DNA from 2 places in the Bacillus sp. ISL-39 genome. Region 1 is predicted to be linked to the other one. Evidence: riboswitches for the same ligand, from Rfam matches in the RefSeq annotation. Region 1 holds a riboswitch; the other holds the start of a gene.
What was found. Region 1 has a riboswitch for thiamine pyrophosphate ahead of J7E37_RS14915 (ABC transporter substrate-binding protein). Riboswitches for the same ligand answer to the same signal wherever they lie in the genome.

Region 1 (4,665 bases):
ACTAGAATGATAATGAGCAACTTGGGCAAAAAGCCGAAACCAAACCAAATGACCAACAGAGGGGCTAAAACGATAATCGGTACATTTTGCGATAGAATCAACAATGGATAAAATGCATTTCTCATAGAAGGTATCAAGTGGAGTATCATGGCAATCAAAAATCCGATGGTTGATCCCAGCAAAAGCCCGGTAATCGCCAATGTCAGGGTTGCTCCTATATCCGGCAAAAATAAAGGATAACTCCCTGCCGCTTCCTTAAAGATGACAGAAGGAGCAGGCAGCAGCCATGCCGGTATCTCTTGTACAAGAGTAATCATTTCCCAAAACAAGAAGAAAAGGAGGAGGACCATAAATGGCCGCCATCCTCTATTCCATAATGTGTTCATTGCCGATATTTCTCCGTCAGCCTGCCCATCGTAATTCCCTCTGGCTGATATAAGACTTTCACCTGGGATATGACATTCGGAGCTCCAAGTTCAATCATCTTTTTGTTCATCTCAGCTATCACCGCTAACAGTTGCTCCAGTTCACCCTCCATTGTTGTTTCCAGCGGATGGACTTCATAATTTACACCAGACTTATCAATGATTTTGATTGCCTCATCCACCAATCCAATGACCTCCTCTGCAGAAGAAGCTTTAGGTATGATTTGTACACTCACTAACGCTGTTGCCATCATCAGTTCCCCCTTTCTGGTAAAAATTCATTGGTAAAGGCTTTTTCAGCTTCTAATTCCTTCTCCAAAAGGTCATTCTCAAACATCCAATCACTATAATTCTGCCAAACCTCCAGCTTTTGCTCACCCCAGCGCTCAGCGTCATCCTGGTATCTAGGGGATAGCCATTCTTGGCTTCTCTTCACCAGTTCTTCATCCAAATCAGGTACCGCCTTAATCAAAATATCTGCACTGTCAGCTGGATGCTCAATCGCAAATTCATAACCCTCTGTTAGTGCAGCCATAAATTCTTTGACTGTTTCCGGATCATCTTTGATCATTTTTTCATTCGTGGTGATGACGGGTGTATAGTAGTCCAGTTTCTTTGAGAAATCTGTTAGATAAACCATATTGATCGATTCATTACGAATTTCCGCCTCAACTCCTGTCCAACCATAATAAATCCAGGCAAAATCAATATCACGATTTACCGCTGTAAAAAAGTCAGAGTCTCCCATATTAACAATCTTCACTTTCTCGACATCGGCATTTTCTTGCTTCATCAATGAATTGATTACAGCTTTTTCAATTGGCGATCCCCAGCCGCCATATGTTTTGCCTTCAAAATCCTTTGGTGAAACTATATTTTTAGCCTTTGGAGAGGCAAATCCAGATGTATTATGCTGAATAACAGCCGCCAGTGAAACAAGCGGTATCCCCTGGATTCTAGCCTGCGTGATTCCTTCCTGGTAACTTACTCCGAATTCCGATTTTCCTGATGCGACAAGCTGGTCTGCTCCTGCTTCCCCCGGGAGGATTATATTTACGTCCAAACCGCGATTCTTGAAATAGCCTTTTTCTTTTGCGACATAGATTCCCGTATGGTTTGTGTTCGGCGTCCAATCAAGCACAATTGACACCTTCTTCAATTTGTCTTCCTTCTCCATTGATGACTGACTTGAAGAACAGGCAGCCAGACCCCAGACTAACAAAAATGCAGAAAACAAGATTAATAATTTCTTCATGTTTTTCCCCTCTTCTCTATTTGTTTGACAATGAAGGCGGAAAAGAAGGCTAAAGTAAAGTTAATAAAATAAAAAATGCGCTCAGGGAATCCCAAGCGCATGAATAAATCCATAATAAACGAAAAACGTCTATCAGAAGATGTTCCCTACGCTGGTACTAACCAGATCAGGTTAAAGGGTCAGCATCTATGGACACTTTCTCAGCCGGCACTTCCGGCTCCCCTACATTTCCTATTCTCCAATTGTCATCTCTACTATATAGAATGTTTTATGATTCGTCTAGAAAAATAAACCGTTTTCTTCTTCATATAGTTAAACATATCTTAATCAATGATAGAAATAATCTTCTTCGCAGAAGCGGCAAGTTCCAGCTTTTCAAGTGTCTGGCAGTAATCATATTCTATATTTCCAATAGAAGGTTCTTCTATCCCGGTAAGATAATTCAATACTTTATAATCACCGAACCATTCTCCAGCCTCTGCTTCAGGATGTGTAACGTTTTTCCAGGTGTTTTGAAGTTTTGGGCTGTAGATTCTTCTTGCCCCTGGTTTTAGCTTGCATGAACTCAATTTAATTTGATAGTTAAGTCCGGGAATTCCTTCATGCACATCGTTGAAGATATGAGGCCAGTAATTTTTTCTTGAACCTGTATGAGAATGTGCCGTGGCCCACTCTTCCACTTTTTTCAATACTTCTGTATCAAAAAGGATGGCATACAGTCTTTTTCCTAATTGGATTCGTTCATGCAATGATTGAAACTGATTCACTGTCTGCCCAGCAAGTTTAGTCACACCATAGTCATTGTAGGGGAAAAGAATTTGATTGAAGGACAAAAAATCCTGTATCTCAAACTCCAGGGTACTGAATACATCCTTGATATAGTTCTGGTTTTGGATGACTCTATTTTCAATATAGTTCTGTTCATTGATAATTAAACCAATTGTGAGCAGGGGTGAATTAGATGATACCCAATAATAATCCCATATCGTCTCAATAAAGACCGAAATATTAAAGTGGGGAAGCAGCCTGAATAACGGTTCTTTCCTTTTAAGACTTTCTTCATAAAGCAGCAGCTGTGGAAATGCATCCTGGAAGATAAGCCAATTCCCTCGTTCAAGGAATGAGAAAAACGAGCTTTTTTCTTTTTTGGGTAACAGCCTTGTTAATAGCTCTGCTTTTAAATCTGTCATGCTCCATCCGGCATTCCTTGAGACCATATGGGCCAGTAATGCCCAATTGATTTCCGGGTGCTTCTTATAAAAGTCCAGGTAGGCTTTCGTTCTAGTAATATTGTTTTTATTTAGTTCCTTGGTCTTCAACTTTATCTCTTGGATGATTTTTCTCTCTTCTTCTAAGGGGTTCTTAGTCAAGTTCATTTTTTGCCTTCTTTGTAATTTTTCATGAATCACTTCAATAGGCGACTTTACTTTTCTCTTAAAAAAGGATATTGTTCCTCCCCCCTCATTCTGGATTTCGATTAAACCATCACCACAAATAAGATCCTTTTCCATTCTATTTCTTTCTTATTAAATAAATGAGCTAAACACAAAAGAAATACAAACCTGGAATTCCCCTCAGTTTTGCAGGTCCAAGTTCCTTAAACTGAAATCGCCCATATCATAGCAGTGGAGTGTGAATTTCGTTTTGGGGAGGAATACGATGTTTTATCACGTTAAGGAATTACAGTATCAAGCGAAACCGGAAAGGCCAGACCCTGTCTACGCCAAAAAGCTGCAGGAAGTTATTGGCGGACAATTCGGGGAAATCTCTGTTGCAATGCAATATTTATTCCAGGGATGGAATACGCGCGGTGACGGAAAATATCGGGATCTCTTGATGGATACCGGTACAGAAGAGCTGGCCCATATTGAAATGCTTTCTACCATGGTCGCCAGGCTGTTAGATGGAGCTCCTGTTGGCGCACAAGAGGAAGCAGCAAAGGATCCGGTGATGAAAGCGATTTTAGGGGGCATGAATCCACAGCATATCATCGTATCAGGTTTGGGAGCAATGCCGGCTGACAGCGTTGGAAACCGTTGGACGGCAGATTACATCATCGCGAGCGGCAATCTTCTCGCAGACTTCAGGGCTAACCTGAATGCTGAGTCCCAGGGCAGGCTCCAGGTCGCCAGACTTTACTATGAAACGACAGACCGCGGCGTAAGGGATATGCTATCCTGGCTGCTGGCAAGAGACACAATGCACCAAAACCAGTGGATCGCTGCTATAAAGGAATTGGAAGCAAAGGAAAACGTAGTGGTGCCAAGCACCTTCCCGAAACACCTGGAAAAACAGGAAGTTTCCTACGTGCTGTTTAATCTTTCAGAGGGAGACGAAAGTGCGGCTGGCAGATGGGCAAGCGGAACCAGCATGGACGGCCTTGGCACATTCCAGTACGTCCAAAATCCTGCTCCATTTGGGCCAAAGCCAAAGCTCAAACCAGCACCTCCTTATATTTTTGATACACCACCAGCTGTGATGAGGAATGAGCAAATACCACCAAACTTGATGTGAGAGATGAAAGAACAAAAAAAGCTTCAATCCTTTAGAAAAGGATTGAAGCTTTTTAGTATGATTCCTACTGGGTTCGAACCAGCGACCTCTACCCTGTCAAGGTAGCGCTCTCCCAGCTGAGCTAAGGAATCTTATTAAGTTTGTCCTATTTAGTGAGGACATTTACTAATATATACTGGATTGATAGGATTGTCAATAATGTTTGCATAAAAATCATGATTTATAAATTCTTAATTGCCCTAAGTACACTTTCAATATATACATCCTCATGTGGAACAAAGTCGTGTTTCTTCACAAGCATGCTATGCGATTTCTTTTCATGATCCCCGCTCACCAGGAAACCTTCAACTTTTATTTCCTCAACCGTCCCAAACCATAAATTTTCAAATACAGTCAGGCTTGCCATCATGATGCCCGCAACTTCTTCTCTTTGCAGCCTGTATTGATCAAAAGACTTATGCTGGTCATACA
Region 2 (4,665 bases), on a different contig from region 1:
ATAAAATTTTATCTCGCCTTGTGATGGAATCAACCCGGCCAAACATTTTGAAAAAGTGGTTTTTCCGGATCCGTTTGAACCTGCTATTGCAATTATTTCACCACCATTAATCGATATAGAAATATCTTCAATTAATATATGATTGTCTTTCGAATAGCTGACATCCTTCACTTCGAAAATTGCTGGAGAGGGATTCGGTTTTTGCTTGCGAACCTCAGTTGTTAAGAACTTAATTGTATTTCCTATATCTTTACTATTTTCAATCAGCTCATCAATCGTCATAGGCAGGAAGGAGGACGTTAGCAATCCAGCCTCCTTAAGCTTCAACCCTGCGTCAATAGAGCGGGGTAACCAAATCCCTTCAATTGCCAGTTCTTTTGCAAAATGATTAAAACAAACACTAGGCGGACCATTAAAAAACAGTTCACCCGCAGAATTCAATATGATGCAGCGATCCATAATTTCAAGCCAATAATCCAGGTTATGCTCGATAACGAGGATACTGAACGAGTGTTTATTCTTTAATCTTTTTAACGTCCGGACCAATTCGAACCCTGAGGCGGGGTCTAGATTGGCAGTAGGTTCATCAAGTATTAATAATTCAGGTTCCATTGCCAATGCACAGGCAATCGCAAGTTTTTGCTTTTGCCCGCCGGAGAGTGAGTGAATAAGCCTGTGTTTAAAGTGCTTTATGTCTACTAAGTCAAGGGCATAATCTATTCTTTCTTTCATTTCCGATCTGGGAAACTGAATATTCTCTAATACAAAAGCTATTTCTTCCTCGACAGTCAGCATGCAAAACTGGGAATCAGGATCCTGCATGACCAATCCGACTTTTTGATTTATCTCTCCGGATTCGAAGGAGGATAATTCCTTGCCTCTGAACTTTATACTGCCGCTCATTATTCCATCAACAGACGCTGGATATAGATTATTCATGCAGTATGCGAGTGTGCTCTTACCCGAACCGCTTGGACCCAGTACAAGAATGTTCTCATTTTCATTAATATCAAAAGTGATATTCCTTAAAACATCCTTCTGATCATCCTCAAATCGGAACGTAACGTTTGACACTTCAAGAAATGGCAGACTAGGCTGAAATATCATGGTTCTGCTTTGCCTTTCTGGCTTCCTTTCCAAGCGGGAAGCTATTCAATGCTCCTGTTTTAGCGAGGCTGTCGCTTATGTATTTACCTAAAAGACCTGCTAAGATTGCTCCGCTTATAAGCCTGACGACAAACATGGCTGTTACATAACCAGGTGATAGAGCGGAGAAGCCGCCTAAAAAGTAACCCCATGCGAAGCTGGTGATTGAAGCCCCCATTCCTGCTGCTACAAGAACCCATGTAGAATAGTTCTTCCATTTGGTTGCCGCAAAAGCAGCTTCCGCCCCCAGTCCCTGGATAATCCCGGCCAGGATCAGACGCGGACCAACAGCGTTTCCAAGCATGACCTCGATTGTTGCTGCAATTGTTTCTGATAACACCGCTGCTCCAGGCTTTCTGATGATGTAAGCAGCTATGATGGAAACGATGAACCAGATCCCGAAGATCAAGTCATAGCCGATTAGTCCGAACATGCCTACAAGCACATTGCCGAACTGTAAGAACAGAAGGTAGATTACGCCAAAAACGACTGCCAGTACGGATAAAACTACAACCTCTCGAAGTTTCCAGTTTGCGAGCATTATCGTTCCTCCTTACGGGAAGGACTGTTGGCCGACATGGTCACCGTCATAACAATATGTGAAGAATCACTGTTCCGGGCACCATCAAAAGCACTTTCTATTCCGGTAAAAACCTTATTGGCATCGCCATCCAATCTTGAGGCATAATGAATTCCTCCGCTAAAGACACCTTGCTGCTCAACAGTTTTTATTTGATCCATGATTACATTCATATATCCAGGAATTCCTAAAGGATAGAGAGCAAACTGGGCTGCGACCTCCTGGTTGATTTTTTGAGAACGCTCATCATTCATTACATTTGAATCTTCCGCCATAAAAGCATCCCCTGCACTGTCACCGGGACATCCATTTGAAAACGTGGCATTCAGGACCACATGATCTCCACCGATTGAAGCATTCAGGAATATGGCTTTAACAACGTCAAAAACATGTTCAGAACGTCCCCGCACACAGGTGCTGACATCATCTGTCTCCATCCAAACCTTTGACGTATCAACTTCCTTCAATGCAGAGAGGATAATGTCAACAAACCTGTCTGACATTGGGGAAATGGAAAACCTGGCCCCTGTAATCTCACTTGTACCGCAAAAAATCTCTTTCATACCATTACATCTCCTTTGTTCATTGGGTAGAAAACAAAAAACTGCATCCAGCGTGGTGGATGCAGTTGAATTCTATCGTCAGATAAAAAAAGATATAACGAAGAGCTTCGCCTGCACTTCCCCACGCTGGTATTATCCAGATCGGGTAATAAGGGTCAGAACAAAGTTCTTCTCAGCCAAAAGCTCCCCTAGTGCAAAAACCTATACAGTTGTTGTTTTCAAAATCATCTTAATGTAAATAGGCTGAATTGTAAATGGCTAATTTTCAAAATTTGATTCATTCGGAATGGTTATGGAAATACTTTCTCTGCCTGTAGCTTTCAAGGGTGCCCAGTTCCTTATTAAGAAGCCGCTCCATTTCCGCCAGTTCAGATTTAGATACAACGGGATCCTTTAAAGACCAATTAACAGTATATACGAAGTAGTATTCTTTGATTTGGCGGAATAAAACGACTGAATTTGGAAAAACATCAAATTGCGCTTTGATATTATATCTCTTTGTGTAAGACCATTTTGTAAGCTTCATAGAAATTCTCCATGTCATTCGAATTTTAATAGGGCAACAAGGAAGGTAAGTTTATGCAGTTATGTATTCCAGTTGTGAGGGAAAAAGAAACCCTATATAATTCCCAATTCCCGCCAGAAAAACAAATCTTGATATAAATTACCCTGTAAGAGGATAGGAAAAACAACATAGTGTTGTAAGGTGATAGATTATGTTAAAATAAAAGACATTGCGGCAGAGTTAGCGACGCATATCTACATAATATCAAACTGCTAGCAAGTTGATGAATAGTATATTTTACATAGAAGTAAAGGATTTGGAGGGAAATCTGTTCCATGAATGAGGCCCAGAGAATTCAGTTGAATGTGAGAGTGTCCAAGGAAACATCTGATAAACTAGATGAGATTGTCGAATATTATCAAGAGAATACAAAAATCGGCAGGATATACAAAGGCGATGTATTAACAGATATAATAGAAAAATCATATGAGATCATGCAAAAGCAAAAGAAGTTGAATAGATAAGCCGGACCGAGCTCGAAGATTAATGATGTCCATGAAAAGATTTAGGTAAAACGGACTACGCCAAATTGTCAACGTTCAAATATGGCGAATTAGTGAACAAAACAGTTGCGTTAATCAATAATTAGTCGTATTATTTAAATAATCTGATAATACGATAAGGTGGTTTTTGATTATGATGCGAATGGCAATTGCAGGTGTAGCCGGCTTTGTCCTTGTGTTCATTGAGTCATATATTGTAATGGTATTTAAACAGTATGAGACGATTGAGTTCGGTGGGATGGCCCCGTTTGTCAGTGTCTGGTCGATGAACTTTTTCCTCGTTTTCTCCATCCTGACTCATATTAAATTTTGGTATGAAGAAAGAGAAGCACAGCGGGAAGAAGATGCGGCGGAAAGAGACCGGTTCATTAGTTAAGGCTGTTTTCGTAAAGGTTGTTGTTAAAATCCTAAAGCCGATTTTAACGTAATATAAGGCCATTTGGCAGGTCGGTATTAAAGTTTGCATGCTCTTTTCTCGTAAAAGAGTCAACTTTGCGAAGAAAGACAGCCTATTTTGCAGTCGAATTGCAACCAAGTTTGAGAAAAGAGCCTTATTTAAAGCACTTTGTGTAAATACTTGCTTTACTAACCCTCAATAGGAAGAGAAAGGCTAATTGCCTTTCTCTTTTTATTTTGCTTTATTTTGATCTGTATCGATGCGGTCTCGTTCAGCCTCTTCAGCTGCTATTCTTAATTCCTGAAAAAATAACTGGTCATTGCATACCATACTGTGCTGTTCATCTTCCTCATTGAAATGTTTATGGTTTTGTTTTTGCTCCATTCTCTCATCCTCCTGCTCTGTTTAGTATTTTGTATATTACTTCTTCCCTCAACAAAAAGATTCATGCCTAGGCTTCCGTCGTTGTAAGTATTTACTAACGATTTTAAAACATGCAAAACGGATTCATTAACTTTTGCTTACAGTGGGAAACTATCTCTACTTTACTAATGGAGGGAAGCGTGAATATAGTGAAATCGGTTTATCAATTTGATGATGACCAGCATTTTCTTAAAATTGATTTTCTAGTGGGGAATGAACAACAATCTTCGTGGCATGCTTATGTTTTTGATGAGAATTGGAATGACGTCATCAGTTCTGCCTCGGTCATTTCCGAATCCATGGCCGACAGTATGGAATATGCTTTTGAAAGCCTTGGAATCCATGGCAGGATTGCTGTCCTGGAAGCACTCAAACCTGGAGATTCACTAACAGAAGTGATTGATGTTTCTCTATTCCATCTGCAGGCATTGCTTTTTGCTTCAGCCATCATTGTTGTTGGAGATTACGGTGAACTAGAGAATTTGGGT

Region 2: linked by a shared signal. The riboswitch ahead of J7E37_RS15740 (Ykof family thiamine-binding protein) and the one ahead of J7E37_RS14915 (ABC transporter substrate-binding protein) in region 1 are both predicted to bind thiamine pyrophosphate.

The regions. Positions count from the first base shown of each region.
Region 1 is NZ_JAGGQM010000019.1:116,706-121,370, reverse strand. Features, by position in the region: gene J7E37_RS14925 (ABC transporter permease) at 1-386, opposite strand, end outside; gene J7E37_RS14920 (thiamine-binding protein) at 383-676, opposite strand; gene J7E37_RS14915 (ABC transporter substrate-binding protein) at 679-1,680, opposite strand; TPP riboswitch at 1,807-1,914, opposite strand; gene J7E37_RS14910 (DUF2515 domain-containing protein) at 2,004-3,056, opposite strand; gene J7E37_RS14905 (manganese catalase) at 3,340-4,194, shown strand; tRNA gene J7E37_RS14900 (tRNA-Val) at 4,253-4,325, opposite strand; gene J7E37_RS14895 (NUDIX hydrolase) at 4,415-4,665, opposite strand, start outside.
Region 2 is NZ_JAGGQM010000021.1:14,848-19,512, reverse strand. Features, by position in the region: gene J7E37_RS15750 (ABC transporter ATP-binding protein) at 1-1,107, opposite strand, end outside; gene J7E37_RS15745 (ECF transporter S component) at 1,091-1,687, opposite strand; gene J7E37_RS15740 (Ykof family thiamine-binding protein) at 1,687-2,289, opposite strand; TPP riboswitch at 2,391-2,489, opposite strand; gene J7E37_RS15735 (hypothetical protein) at 2,567-2,815, opposite strand; gene J7E37_RS15730 (hypothetical protein) at 3,130-3,318, shown strand; gene J7E37_RS15725 (hypothetical protein) at 3,491-3,733, shown strand; gene J7E37_RS15720 (hypothetical protein) at 3,986-4,138, opposite strand; gene J7E37_RS15715 (hypothetical protein) at 4,318-4,665, shown strand, end outside.